Regions from separate parts of the Priestia sp. 3CA3 genome, predicted to be linked through region 3. Evidence: predicted binding sites of a transcription regulator. Region 3 holds the regulator's gene; each other region holds the start of a gene.
What was found. Region 3 encodes LexA, which represses DNA repair genes until DNA is damaged. Its sites were predicted from a motif close to CGAACATATGTTCG; they were not measured.
Positions count from the first base shown of each region.

Region 1: a site for LexA is predicted at 2,226-2,239, ahead of uvrB (excinuclease ABC subunit UvrB). Genes of this name have one in related genera too.
Region 2: a site for LexA is predicted at 2,529-2,542, ahead of AC1VNJ_RS16955 (YolD-like family protein). Genes of this name have one in related genera too.

Region 1 covers NZ_JBXENJ010000007.1:146,798-151,935, reverse strand. The annotation lists gene AC1VNJ_RS19280 (proline dehydrogenase family protein) at 1-245, shown strand, start outside; gene AC1VNJ_RS19275 (sigma-54 interaction domain-containing protein) at 310-1,971, opposite strand; gene uvrB (excinuclease ABC subunit UvrB) at 2,307-4,286, shown strand; gene uvrA (excinuclease ABC subunit UvrA) at 4,293-5,138, shown strand, end outside.
Region 2 covers NZ_JBXENJ010000006.1:104,310-109,447, forward strand. The annotation lists gene pfkB (1-phosphofructokinase) at 1-751, opposite strand, end outside; gene AC1VNJ_RS16945 (DeoR/GlpR family DNA-binding transcription regulator) at 748-1,500, opposite strand; gene AC1VNJ_RS16950 (hypothetical protein) at 1,883-2,023, opposite strand; gene AC1VNJ_RS16955 (YolD-like family protein) at 2,145-2,498, opposite strand; gene AC1VNJ_RS16960 (YitT family protein) at 2,747-3,586, shown strand; gene AC1VNJ_RS16965 (beta-ketoacyl-ACP synthase 3) at 3,737-4,732, opposite strand; gene AC1VNJ_RS16970 (Fur-regulated basic protein FbpA) at 4,865-5,017, opposite strand.
Region 3 covers NZ_JBXENJ010000001.1:801,606-806,743, forward strand. The annotation lists gene AC1VNJ_RS04080 (ArnT family glycosyltransferase) at 1-1,264, opposite strand, end outside; gene AC1VNJ_RS04085 (hypothetical protein) at 1,547-1,681, shown strand; gene AC1VNJ_RS04090 (hypothetical protein) at 1,749-3,194, opposite strand; gene lexA (transcriptional repressor LexA) at 3,405-4,022, opposite strand; gene yneA (cell division suppressor protein YneA) at 4,169-4,498, shown strand; gene AC1VNJ_RS04105 (YneB family resolvase-like protein) at 4,552-5,138, shown strand, end outside.

The sequences.
Region 1 (5,138 bases), on a different contig from region 3:
GTCACGATGAGGAAATGATTCAGTATACAAAACGATTAGTAAGAGAAAACGGCATTTCAAATGATCAGTTTGAGTTCCAAATGCTTTATGGAATTTGCGTAGAGCTACAGGATCGTCTGGTCAAAGAAGGATATAAAGTCAGGGTTTATGTTCCTTACGGAATTGATTGGTTTGGGTATTTCATGAGACGCCTAGCCGAACGCCCCGCCAACGTATGGTTCGTATTAAAAAATTTCTCCAAATAAGTTCAGTTCAAGAAACATAAAAAATTCGACACAAGTATCCTGAGCTTCGTGTCGAATTTTTTAATTAGTTTAATCCGTATTCTTTGATTTTGTTATAAAGGGTGCCGCGCGAAATGCCAAGCAGATCTGCTGCTGCACTTTTGTTTCCATAGGTTTTTTGAAGAGTCTCTTCTATTAGCCTAGCTTCTTGGAGAGAATCTTCTTCTTTTTGAACTTCTGTGAAAGAACTGGCATCCTTCAGATTGTCAGGAAGGTGCGTAAGGGTAATCAACGACTGATCACTAAGAAAAATCATTCGTTCAATCGTATTTCTCAGCTCGCGAATATTTCCTGGCCAATCGTATTGCATAAAGGCTTCGAGAACTTCAGAGCTGATGAAAGGAGCCTTCTTTTTATACTTTTTACTAAATTCCTGTACAAATTGCTGCGTTAATGCTTCAATGTCTTCTTTATGGTCTCGAAGCGGCGGAATGATAATATTAATGACGGTCAGCAAATAGTAAAGATTTTCATGGAATTCACCGGCTTTTAGCAACTCTTCCAAAGGCGTCGTAGTAGAGGCTACAATTCGGGTTTGGACTTGAATTTCTTCCGTGCCTCCAACGTGATAAAAGGCTCGTTCTTCCAAGTAACGGAGAAACTTAACTTGAATTTCAAGAGGCATTTTATCAATTTCTTCAATAAATAACGTCCCGTTATGAGCCTGCTCCAGTTTTCCTGCAATGGTCGTTGGATCTTCTGAAAAGACGTCTTTTTGATGACCAAAGAGTTCAATTTCCAGAAGTCCAGATGGAATAGTGGCGCAATTTAAAGATAAAAAAGGTTCTTTATGTTTGGATCCCCCGTAGTGGATGGCCTGAGCCAGCATTTCTTTCCCAGAACCAGGTTCTCCTGTTAATAAAATAGGCATATCTGTAGATGCCACTTTTTTGGCAATGTCAACGGCTTGCTTAATTTCAGGACTGATACCCGCAAAAGAAGAAAATGGATTATCTTTCGGAATGAGAAGAGATACATCAATTTCTTCATTTAGTCTTACAATATTGGTAATGTCATGTTCGGTTGCGACTCCACCTATGACTCGGTTGTTTCTTATAATAGGAGATGCATTGATGAGCACGTGAGTTTGTTCATTAGGACGATGATACGTTCCGCGCACAGGACGCCCTTCATTTAGAATCGTATGTAGAATGATGGATTCATCTTTAAAATGCTCTCCGATTTTTCTACCAATAATATCATCTCTCTGAATCTTATACGTATGTTCCGCAGCAGTATTCCACAAGATTACATTTCCTTCATGATCGACCGCTGTCACTGCATCATTAATGGTTTCTGCCAATGTATCAAAATAGGAAGCTAATATCTCGTTTTGGCTATGCAAATGTGTAATCCACTGTGAAGGTGTTACAAGTCCTATTGTGGTTTCTTGGTTTTCTGCTTGAATGAGGACTGGTCTATTCCAGTTTGTGTTGGCTTGTAAATTGGCTAACGTAGAAGTAGAAGATGAAGGCCAATTTGTGTCCGCTATTACTTTTTTAATGGACGATGCCTCGTCATGACCTGTTAAAAGGTATCGTTCATCTTTTTGTATTACATAAAAGGTACTTGCTGTGACTACAACGAAATCATAGTTGGAAAGTTCAGATTTCACTTTAGCTAAAGAAGTTGATTCTTCAACTGTTATAAAGGAGTTATTTATAAGAACTTGATCAACGCTTGCCATACTAAACCCCTCTCAGTACATATTTTTTATACTGTATCATAATTTAGAAATTGGCGCAAAAGCCTATCTTTTTCAAACAATTAGGCAGCTTACTTTCTTTTATTGCTTTCATCTAAAGAGTTGTATTCCCCTCGAAAAGGGTAGTATAAGAATTTAGTGGGTAATAAAGTAACAGGGTAAAAAATCAAAACAAACAAACACTATATAAGATTAATACTCATTAGTTTCATTTATGAGTATAAAGTGATAAAATACGAATATCAGTTCGTGTTTTCGGTTTTTACATATCGTAATAAAAATAGATAAAACAAGAAAATAGAAACGGAGGCCTTCATTTGAAAGATCAGTTTGAATTAGTATCCCCATATCAACCGCAAGGTGATCAGCCAAAGGCAATTGAAAAGATTGTGAAAGGAATTAAAGAAGGTAAGCAGCATCAAGTATTATTAGGTGCTACAGGAACGGGAAAAACCTTCACTATGTCTAATGTTATTAAGGAAATAAATAAGCCAACATTAATTATGGCTCATAACAAAACGCTTGCTGGTCAATTGTACAGTGAGTTTAAAGAGTTTTTTCCTAATAATGCAGTCGAATACTTTGTCAGTTACTATGATTACTATCAGCCTGAAGCTTATGTACCTCAAACAGATACATTTATTGAAAAAGATGCAAGCATTAATGACGAGATTGATAAACTTCGTCACTCGGCAACTTCTGCTCTTTTTGAACGAAAAGATGTCATTATTATTGCCAGCGTATCCTGTATTTATGGATTAGGGTCTCCGGAAGAATACAAAGAAATGGTCGTATCTCTTCGAGTAGGAATGGAAAAAGAACGCAATCAGCTGCTTCGTACGCTAGTGGATGTACAGTACGAAAGAAACGATATTGACTTCAAGCGTGGAACGTTCCGCGTTCGCGGTGATGTTGTTGAGATTTTTCCTGTGTCTCGAGATGAACACTGTATTCGCGTGGAATTTTTCGGGGATGAAATTGACCGCATTCGCGAAGTCGACGCCTTAACAGGAGAAATTATTGGAGATCGTGAACACGTGGCTATCTTCCCGGCATCTCACTTCGTCACGAGGGAAGAAAAAATGCGTGTGGCCATTCAAAACATTGAAAAAGAACTAGAAGAACAGCTAGAGAAGTTAAAAGAAGCAGGAAAGCTTTTAGAAGCGCAGCGCTTGGAGCAGCGCACTCGCTACGACCTAGAAATGATGAGAGAAATGGGATTTTGTTCAGGAATCGAGAATTACTCTCGTCATTTAACGCTTCGTCCGGCTGGTTCTACACCTTATACACTGCTGGATTTCTTCCCGGAAGATTTCCTTCTTGTGGTGGATGAATCCCACGTTACCATTCCTCAAGTTAGAGGAATGTATAATGGAGACCAAGCGCGTAAACAAGTGTTGGTGGACCATGGTTTCCGCTTGCCGTCTGCATTAGATAACCGTCCGCTTAAATTTGATGAATTTGAACAGCATATTAAACAAATCGTCCATGTTTCAGCAACACCAGGTCCTTACGAACTTGAGAAGGCGCCTGAGGTGATTGAACAAATTATCCGTCCAACGGGATTATTAGATCCAAATATTGAAGTTCGACCAATTGAAGGGCAGATTGATGATTTAATTGGAGAAATTCACGACCGGATTAAGCGAAATGAACGAGTGCTCGTCACGACGTTAACAAAGAAAATGTCTGAGGATTTAACGAACTACTTAAAAGAAATTGGCATTAAAGTTCAATATCTTCACTCTGAGGTGAAGACGCTCGAGCGTATTGAAATTATCCGAGAGCTGCGGCTTGGAAAATATGATGTGCTCATAGGGATTAACTTACTTCGTGAAGGTTTAGATATTCCAGAAGTTTCGTTAGTAACCATATTAGATGCGGACAAAGAAGGATTCTTGCGTTCAGAACGATCGCTTATTCAAACCATTGGACGTGCTGCTCGAAATGCTAATGGACATGTCATTATGTATGCAGATCGCATCACAAACTCTATGGACATTGCTATCAATGAGACCAAGCGTCGTAGAAGTATTCAAGAAGCTTACAACGAAGAGCATGGTATTACACCGACAACGATTCAAAAAGAAGTTCGAGGCTCAATTCGTGCAACAGTAGTAGCAGAAGATACAGAAACGTATGAAGAAGCACCGGCATTTGATAAACTCAATAAAAAAGAAAAAGCAAAGCTCGTAGAAGAAATGGAACAAGAAATGAAAGAAGCAGCCAAAGCGCTTAACTTTGAACGCGCAGCTGAGCTTCGTGACTTGATTCTAGAATTAAAAGCGGAAGGGTGATAAAACATGGCGATGGAAAAAATCGTGGTAAAAGGTGCACGAGCCCACAATTTGAAAAATATCGATATTGAAATCCCGCGAGACAAATTAGTGGTATTAACAGGGTTGTCAGGTTCTGGTAAATCTTCTTTAGCTTTCGATACAATCTATGCTGAAGGACAAAGACGTTATGTCGAGTCACTTTCGGCGTATGCAAGACAGTTTTTAGGTCAAATGGATAAGCCAGATGTAGATTCGATCGAAGGATTGTCGCCTGCTATTTCAATCGATCAAAAAACAACGAGCCGAAACCCTCGTTCAACCGTCGGAACTGTGACCGAAATCTATGACTATTTGCGCCTTTTGTTTGCTCGTGTAGGAAAGCCGATTTGTCCTAATCATGGAATTGAAATTACGTCTCAAACGATTGAGCAAATGGTAGATAGAATTTTAGAGTACCCTGAACGTACAAAACTTCAAGTACTGGCCCCTGTGGTATCTGGCCGAAAAGGCACCCATGTAAAAGTATTAGAAGATATTAAAAAGGAAGGGTACGTTCGCATTCGAGTAGACGGAGAAATGCGTGAAATAACAGAAGAAATTGAACTGGAAAAAAACAAAAAGCACTCCATTGAAGTAGTGATTGATCGCGTTGTTGTCAAAGAAGGTGTAGCCGCTCGTTTGTCGGACTCTTTGGAATCAGCTCTTCGCCTTGGAGATGGGAAAGTAATTATTGATGTAATAGGTGAGGAAGAATTACTTTTTAGCGAGCATCATGCTTGTCCAAAATGTGGCTTCTCCATTGGAGAACTTGAGCCCCGCATGTTTTCATTTAATAGTCCGTACGGGGCGTGTCCAACGTGTGACGGGTTA
Region 2 (5,138 bases), on a different contig from region 3:
GTGAATCGCCAGCTCCAACAGAATTTTTCACTGTTCCTTTAGGGACTGTGGCACTGTAGACACCGCTTTCGTTAATAAGAAGTGCTCCATCGCCTGCCATGGATACAACGACGTTTTGCGCTCCTTGTTCCACAAGCTTTTTACCGTATACTAGCGCATCTTCTGCACTGTTTACTTCTACATCAAACAATTCTGCAAGTTCATGATGATTTGGTTTGATAAAAAACGGCTTGTGAGACACGACGTCTAGCAAGGTTTTTCCACTTGCATCTACTACTACTTTTACTCCGTTCGCTGCTGCTAGTTCCGTTAACGTTTCATACACAGAACTTGGAAGCGTTTTCGGTATACTTCCTGCTAATACGAAGATATCGCCTTCAGTCATTTGCTTTACTTGAGTCAATAAAGACTGAAGCGCTTCGTCTGTAATAGCAGGCCCTTGACCGTTAATTTCTGTTTCTTTTTCCGTTTTTAACTTTACGTTAATGCGGGTATCTCCATCAACTCTTGTAAAAGCTGTTTCAATATTCTCCGCTTTTAAGTAGTCTTCGATATAGGTTCCTGTAAAGCCGGCTACAAAACCGAGAGCTTTATTATCAACATCTAATCGCTTTAAAACGCGAGAGACGTTAATGCCTTTCCCTCCTGGAAACTTGGCTTCATTCGTTGTGCGGTTAAGTCCGCCTTCTTCGAATGCTGAAACATGTACTACGTAATCAACGGATGGGTTCAACGTACATGTATAAATCATGATTTCACAACCTTTATGTCTGTTTTGTTTGCATACTGTATAAGTACATCACTAGGTACGTCATTTGTTATAATTTTTGCTTCATGTAAATCGGCTATTTTCGCAAAACTTGTTTCAAAAAACTTAGTAGAATCTGATAAAATATAAGATTCTCTAGAAAGCTTGATTGCCGTTTGCTTGATCAATGCTTCTTCTGGATCAGGAGTTGTATATCCATATTGATGATGAATCCCATTCGCTCCCATAAAGCACTTATCAAAACGATACTGCTCAAGACTTAAAAGAGCTCCATTGCCAATTAAAGCGCCCGTTTTATGTTTAACAGATCCTCCAATCAAATAGAGGGTGATACCTTGTTCTAGCATCGGGTTTAAATGCATTAAACCATTTGTCACGACAACTACATCTTTTTGCTTCAAAAAAGGAATCATTTCATACGTTGTAGTTCCTGCATCTAAAAAAATACAGTCACCTTCATTTATAATGGAAGCCGCATACTCTGCAATGTTTCGTTTATCTTGAATATTTTTAGCAGATTTTTCGATAACGCTCAGTTCGATTCGTTTACTGCGAATAAGCGAAGCGCCACCGTGAACACGTTTGAGCATTTGCTCTTCTTCTAGTTGACTTAAGTCTCTTCTAATTGTGGATTCCGAAGCGCCTGTAACTTCGATAAACTCTTGCACTTTTACAAGTTCTTTCTCTTTTAAAAGTTTTAAGATTAGTTGATGTCTCTCCGGCGTTAACATGTTCTAGCTCCTTTTTCAAAAAAGCGTTTTCATTTATTTCATGTACTTACTTTATCACGGTTTACATTCAAAATCAATCATAAAAAATCAAAAACATTCATTTTTTTAATTACAAAATAAAGTTTTTTGAACGAACAATTAGATTTGCATTTGTTTTGATACTAGTTTATACAAAAGGAAATAAGCTGGTAATTCAAGAATTTGTCTACTTTTCTCATTATATGTAAAGGTTTTCTTACAACTAATTAGCTATGACTGTTTTTGACTATTTCTTGACCGATTTAATTTCTCTTGACTGAATTATGTTTAGCTTGTCCTGTTTTAATGAGAGCCTATACATCAAAAAAGTTGTCCACCTTTTTGGACAACTCAAAGTGACCCATCATTTAAATAAAAACAGAAGCATATATAATATAGAAGCAAGGGCAGAAGAAATAGCCAAACTTGAGATAAAACGAACGAGTCTTTTCTTAATGAACTGCGTTAATTCAATTTCTCTTACTTGAGTTTTTTCATTTTGCATACAATATCCCTTCTTTAATCAAAATTTCCTAGTAGCTAAAAGTGACTACTCGCAGAATATGCTTTTATGTATTGTATGCAAGCGTTAAAAAAAAGATACAAATTCAACAAAAAAGCTACTCTTAGCTAGAGTAGCTTTCATCTTTCCATACATCTGCTTCAATTACTGCATCCGCTCGAATCGAATATGTATAACAAGGCCCTGTCACCATCAGCGTATTCGACTGCAGAGAAACTTTATCGATTGTCACTCGTTCATATCTTTGAATATGTCCTGCTTCATAGACGTGAAGGGTTACTGGATGATGCTCCGAGTAACTGTTCATAATGACATTTTCAATATGCTCAATCTTTTCTTTTTTCAACCCTAAAGACTGCTTATGCGCCTCGGGACTGTACATTTTCTTCATTTTCTCTAAATGCTCAGGCATTACTAACTTCGCATACTGTTTTAATTCATCTTGATACACGTTCATTCTCCCCCTTGACTCTTGCTTCTATTTTACCGAACGAACATTCTCATTGCAAAACTTTTTAATCAAAATAAAAGCAAACAATTCATTTTTTCATACTCCATAAAAACTGTCAAAAGATTTTATGTTGATAGCAGAAATTGATTTTTTGAAAAATAATAATATCCCATCTTTAATTCAGCCTCTAGAGTTGGTATAATACATTGTCATGACTGTGTTTTCGGAGTTTTTGATGATTGGAGGTAACGTTCATGATCAATAAAATAAAAGAAATTATCCTCATTATTCTAGGAAGCCTCATTTTCGCACTGGCCATTAATTATTTTGCTATTCCAAATGAATTAGCAGAAGGCGGCGTAACCGGTGTAACAATGATTACCTATTATGTACTAGGCTGGTCTCCTGGTATCACAAACTTTATATTAAACGGTTTGCTGGTACTGATCGGATACAAATTGCTTCACAAACGTGTGATTGCTTACACAATTATATGTATTATTTTCACATCTCTATTCCTACATATAACTGAAGGACTGGGAAATCCTCTTGACGATACGCTACTGGGGGCTATTTTTGCTGGTATTTTAGCCGGTGTAGGACTCGGGCTTGTGTTTAGAGGTGGCGGAACTTCCGGAGGCTCGGCAGTTATCGCCCGCTTAGCTAATCAATATCTAGACTGGAATATTAGCAAAACGATGCTAGCAATTGATTTATTAGTTGTAGCAAGCGCCTATTTTGTCATCGGTGGAGAAAAGACGATGTACACGGTTATTTCTCTTTATATCGGAACAAAGGTGCTTGATTATATTATTGAAGGACTTAACCCCCGCAAAGCAATCACTATTATTTCACACCGTTCAGCTGAAGTAGCCGAACAAGTTAACAAAAAGATGCAGCGAGGCGTCACTGTCTTTTCTGCTCATGGAAGCTATACAAAAGAAGCAAAAGACGTATTGTACGTAGTTGTGAACAAACAAGAACTATTAGAGTTAAAGCGCATTATTCATAAAGTCGATGAACAGGCTTTTGTGGTTGTCCACGATGTGCGAGACGTCTTTGGAGTAGGTTTTACTATTCCAAAAGCCAGCTAAAAACCCGCTGTAAAAAAGCGGGTTTTTTCTATTATATATGTTTGCGCTGAAAATACAGTAAACCTGCTGTTATAAAAAGAAAAAACTTTCTTGTAACGATAATAAAAAAGCGCTTCAATGAAAGCCTAAAAAGCTAAAAGGCGATGCCTTTTAGCTTTTTTCTTTACACGTCCATTTAATTAACAAGCCGCAGTGCGTTAATCCTCCCCCAAACCCATAGAGAATAAGGAGGTCATTATCCTGTACTTTTCCTGTCATTATTCCTTCGTTTAAAGCAAGCGGAATAGAAGCTGAAGATGTATTTCCGCAGTATTGCACACTCGTTAACGTTTTATCCATTGAAACACCTGTTTTAGCACAAATAGCTTCAATCATCCGAAGGTTTGCACTGTGCGGAATAAACCAATTTACATCAGAAAGAGAAATGGAAGTACCCTTTAACAATGCTTCTACTCCTTTTGGAATCGTTCGGACAGCAAAGCGGTATACTTCACGCCCATTTTGAACTAAATTTCCACTGGAGTTAATTTCTTTTCCTAAAAGAGTGTCAGATAAATTGGAACGGTATAAATTTATACCTCCGCTCCCATCCGTTCCATAATGACATCCTAAGAAACTTGGGTTATGCTCGTCGTACTCTACAAGCATCGCTCCCGCTCCATCACCAAACAGTACACATGTTGCCCGGTCCGTATAATCTGTAATTTTTGACATGACTTCCGCACCAATAACTAAAATTTTTTTATGCAATCCCGACGTCACTAAGCCGTTCGCCATGTGAAGTCCATATGTAAAACCGGCGCATGCGGCACTTAAATCAAATGCAGCAGCTTGATTAATATGAAAGTAATCTTGAACCTGACATGCTACGCTAGGAAAAAAGTGATCCGGCGTTGTTGTCGAAACAATAATTGCATCTACATCTTCTATTTCTACAGCATATCGGTTGAGCAAATTTTCAACTGCTCGAATGGCAAGCGTAGACGTGTATTCGCCTTCACCAGCAATTCGTCGTTCTTTCATTCCCGTGCGCTGTACAATCCATTCGTCACTTGTATCAACCATTTCTTTTAAATGGTCGTTCGTTAATTTTTGCTTTGGTGTATATATCCCCATTCCTGTGATTCTAGCTTTTGATTGCATCATTTCTCCACCTCAAATCAGTTGATACTTAATTATAACACCTACTTTTAATATCTGGTACTAATTTATTAATAGATAAAAAGCGCAAAGGTATACCCTTCACGCTTTTTTATTGGATATAAATTTTTCTATGCCTTATCTAATGCGTGCCTGATACTCTTTTTCTAAGTCAGAGAGTGTGAGTTCAAAAAGATGATGATTTTCTTTTTTATAAATCCCTTTTTTCAGTAACTCTTCAATGAGGTATTGTTTTCTTTGGCGCACCGCTGCTCGTAATAAATTTTCCATCTTTTCTCCTCCTATTATATTAATTTAAGAATAAAAAAAAGACTCCTAACACAGGTCAGAAGCCTTCGGTAATCCGATCAGCACAGGAATGAAACTGTCAGATCTTCATAATTTTAAAACT
Region 3 (5,138 bases):
TGGAAAGAATAGTAGTTGAAACGTAAATGATTCTTTCACAACTTTGAGCAGCACTAATTAATTTCTCTTTATTAAAAGGTACATCTTCTTGAGGAGTTAATGAAATACTCCAAAATGTAGATGCATCCGTTCCTCCCCACATATTCAGGAATTTAATGTGAAAGAGATCTAAAAGCTGCTCTTTATCTGCTACTCGCTCTTTAATTACTTCTTTTTCTGCTTCAGCTCGTTTTTCTCCAATTGGCATACCCATAAAACGACTAGCATCCTCTGAAGAATAAGAACCGCTTGTTTCATAATTAAAGCCAATAACGAATTTCCATAAAGGATCTCTGTTACTTAAAGGATATTTAGAAATACCGCTCGCTACAAAAGAGTAGTTGATCAGCGCATTTGCAATAAAAAAAGTAGCCAGTACGCCTACGAGGTTTTTTCCTATTTTCTTTCGACGAGTTTTTAACTCAGCAGCATCCTTCGCTTTAATGTAAGGTTGAAGAATTTGCAAGATGAAATAAATGAAAACAGCAACGATAATAATGGGTCCCAGAGGGCGCATTAAATTTCCTAACGACAATAGAAGACCAATATAAAGCCAGCTAAACTTGTTATGAGCAAATCTTTTTATAATAAGGTAAAAAGCTGCATAAAATAAAAAAGTAGCTAAATGCTGATTGGTTAACACTGAGCTGTAGAGAATGTTCGGAATGTAGAACGCATATAGGAAAGCTGCCATTCTCCCAGCAAGTTCGTTAAATACTTTAGCGCCAATTAGATAAATAAAAATAACGGTTCCAGTAGAATAAAAAATATTTAACAATTTTAATGTAAAAATGCTATCTCCAAAACAGCGAATAACAATAGATTCATAGAATGAAAAGCCTAGCTGATATACCCATGTAGTGAAATAAACGCTTTGGTTAAATTCATAATTTCCTTTTGCGATATTACGTGCGGCATCTAACATGACAAGAAAGTCAGATTTTACAGGTGTTTGAACAGAAAGCATCCATGCTAATCGAACACCTAAGGTCAAAACAATCAGTGAAATAAAAAAAACAGTTTTGTTCATGTATCTACTTGCAATAGCTATTAGAAAAATGACAAGGAAAGTGATACATATTCCTTCAATAATAAATGAATTACTTAAAGCCAAGCCTTTTAAGTCCAATGAATTTGTCATCGCACTATAACTGCCCCATAGAGACCATGTAAGAATCATGACACATAAAAGAATCAGGCTTTTGGATAAAAATGAGTTAAGCATATGACCTCCTGCAAATTATTTCAAAGATAAGGTACAAAATTCCTACCCTATGATACCATATTTTATTATTTTGTATATATTTTTCTTATAGAGTATAATATTAGATTGTTCTGAAATTACAACAGCGGCATAACGTGTAATAAAAGGTTCAGTGGAGTAAGCAGTGATTTAGTAATAGATAAAAGAGGTTGGGAAAAAAGGATTTTAGTCGAAGCGAAAAACGAACCATTAATCATCATGTTTGATTAGTGGTTCGTTTTTTATGGTGCACGTAGGTTTCATTTGTTTAGTTCTTTCCAGCAGTTGATTGGAGGGCAAGACGAAGACTCCCGCGGAAAGCGAAGTCTTGCACGGAAATCAACAGAGGTGTCACAAGCGATCCCTGCTAGCTTATTTATTCTATTTGTTTCCCTTTAGACTTGCTTGATTTAGTTATGTCTCAATCTCTTCTTTTTTATAATGTATTTTCTGATGCGAACAGCTTTTATGTTTTAAATCGATCTTTTAATAAATTCCATAGAGAACTCACTCCGAGACTAATGCTGATCAGAATTCCTGATAAAGCTACTATTAAAGCGATATATTCAAAGATAGAAAACTGCTTCATACTATCCCAATGGATGTTTCCCTTTAGCTTGCTAATAACTAAATTCATTCCGTAAATACCGGAAAGAACGGTATAAATCGTTAAAATTAATAATAAGTAATTGTGACGCTTGGCCGCAATTTTCTCTTGATTTTGATACAAAGTACCAAGGGTTTCTTTGACTTCTTGATAAAGAGAATTGATGTGGAAGATTTTTTTTAAGAGCTCAGAAAACTCTTGACCTTCCGTGCGAGAGCTAATTTCTAAAAATAAATATTTACCTGAAAATACAGTAATAGAGCGAATTAGTCGCTCGATGCCCTCTGAATTTTTATGAAACGTGAGCTGAGAATACTCATAGGATAGTTTTAGCAACACGATTTTATAGAAAAAATGCAAAAATAAATTATAGTAATGTTGGCCAAATAGATGATTCATCAAAAGCTGATCCGTTTTAGAGTCTGTCGATTTAGAAATACACGAAAACACATGGTCTGTTATAACGTAATAGGTTTCAGGAGCCCATCTGGAATACACGTGTTTGGTATTATACGTTTTAATATACTCATGGTTGTGTGCAGAGATAAACGGTTTCCCGTCAGGCGTATAGCTATTTAGCTGCCCAGTACGAAATAAAGTTGTGGAGTTAATCTCTTGCTCTTGATTTACCGTTACATAACTTAATACAAACATCCGTTCATCGATAAAATAAGGAAGACTCCCGATGTGCTGTTCACGCGTCGCTTCTTTTTTGATGTGTTCGTTCAAAAATGGCGCGAGCTGTGAAAAAATATAATCCTGTACTTTGCTATAGCGATGATGTTCATAGGTAATGGTGGATCCATGCTCTTCAGCAAGCTTCGGTTCTAATACACGAAAATGATTCATGAATTCTAAAATGTCATCATAGGTGTAATGATTATGACTCATCTCAGTGCGAATGGTCATGACGCCAATTTCAAAAGGACATAAAAAAACATCCACAGACAGCACGTTGCTAGACACGGTGGTGGAGGAAGTTTCTAGCGTAACGGTATGGTCTATTTTTTTTGAAAATCGAAGCAAGCCTTCTTTTTCGCATGAATCAGGAAATAGAATACATTCAATGTAAGGAAGAAAATATTGATCTAAGCTATCATGAGATACGTAATACTGTTCTCCGTAGTATTCTTTTTCTACACGTTTGTTTTGAATGGAAAAAAACTCAAACATATTTGCTTCTAGTGCATGAACAAGCTGCTCTTTATTTTTTCGATCAAAGGAAAAAGGAAAAAGAAACATGTTCATTGCTTTGGTAGGCATAATAGTTTGAAATGGTTCTGTTTTCCTTGGTGTATTGGTCATAAACTACATCCTTCTTATGGTCGGTTGTATTTTTTTTGAGAGTCGAAAAAATGCAGACAGAAAGTAAAAGGTAAAACAGGCTTTATAAAAACCGCTCTACCCGCCTGTAATGATTCGACGTATCATTTATAATATGCCAATTTTTTTAGAAAACAAACGTAAAAAAACCAACTAACATCATGATTAGTTGGTTTTACGTATAGTGTGTAATTAGTGAATCGTACGATATACACCAGTGACTTTTCCTAAAATCGTTACGTGGCGAAGAATAATAGGCGCCATCGTTGAATTTTCAGGCTGTAAACGAACGAAATTTTCTTCTTTAAAGAAACGTTTTACCGTTGCTTCGTTGTCCTCGGTCATAGCGACCACAATATCTCCGTTATTAGCAGTTTGCTGCTGACGTACGATTACCATATCGCCATCTAGAATACCTGCTTCAATCATACTTTCTCCCATAATTTCAAGCATAAATACATGATCATCTGGAGAAACGAATTTATCTGGAAGAGGGAAATATTCTTCCACATTTTCAACGGCTGTTATAGGAAGACCCGCTGTTACTTTACCGATAACAGGAACATTAATGACGTTGCTTTTAGGGATGTTTACTTCGTCTAGTTGAAGAACTTCGATTGCTCTTGGTTTTGTTGGATCTCTGCGAATTAACCCTTTACTTTCTAAACGAGCTAAATGCCCGTGTACAGTGGAGCTAGAGGCTAATCCCACCGCTTCCCCAATCTCACGAACAGAAGGCGGATAACCTTTTAATTTTACTTCGTGCTTAATAAAATCTAGTATGTCTTGTTGACGTTTTGATAGCTTCATATTTTTCACCTCGATTTTAGCTATTCTTTAGGTGAATTATACCACGTGATGTGTCAATATACAAACATAAGTTCGAAGAATTCCATTGACAGAAACAAATGTTCTCAATAAAATAAGAACATATATTCTGATAGGGGGATCATAATATGCACCAATTCTTACATTCTATGAAACATTACGCTATTTTTTTTGCAGTTATCGCTGCACTTACATATGTATTGACGCTGGTTTTAGGAGCGGATAAAGTAGATTTAGACAAATATTCAACGGTTACTATTACAAAAGGAGATACGCTTTGGGACTTGTCCAACAAGTATCATAATCACCATCATTTGACCACCAATGAATTTGTCAAATGGGTTGAAGACGTCAATGATCTAAACTCAGACACTGCCCAGTCTTTATCTCCTGGAGATAAATTATATATTCCTGTTTTAAAAAAAGAGTTACATAATCAAGTGGCAATTGAACAGTAGTGTGTAACGGCCGTTCCTGAATATTGTTAGAAGCCGAAAAGGTTGTGATAAAAGTGGACGCCATTATTTATTGCCGTGTAAGTACGGATAAAAAAACCCAAGAAACATCTTTACAGCGCCAGCAAGAAGAATTAAAAAAGCTTGCTGATCTTCACCATCTAAACGTAAAAAAGGTCGTAATGGAAAAGGCAAGCGGATATGACGTAGACAGAGAGGGTATATTGGATGTTCTTCATACAATGAAAGAAGAAAAAATATCTGTGCTGCTCATTCAAGACGAAACGCGATTAGGCAGAGGAAATGCCCGAATTGCGCTTCTTCATGCTTTTCACAAAGAAAATGCTACGATCTATACGATTAGTCATCAAGGTCAGCTTCAGCTTTCAGAATCTGATTCGATGGTGTTAGATATTATTAGCTTAGTGGAAGAGCATCAGCGGAAATTACATAATGCTAAAATTAAAAGAGGAATGAAAAGAGCCGTAGAAAACGGTTATCGTCCGCAGCAAAATTTAAAAAATCAAGGAGTTAACTCAGGAAGAGAAAAAAAAGAAGCGCCGATTGAAGAAATTGTGCGCCTTCGTCATAACGGCTTAACCTTTGCTGAAATTTCAGTTACGCTAAAAGGTTTTGGTTATAA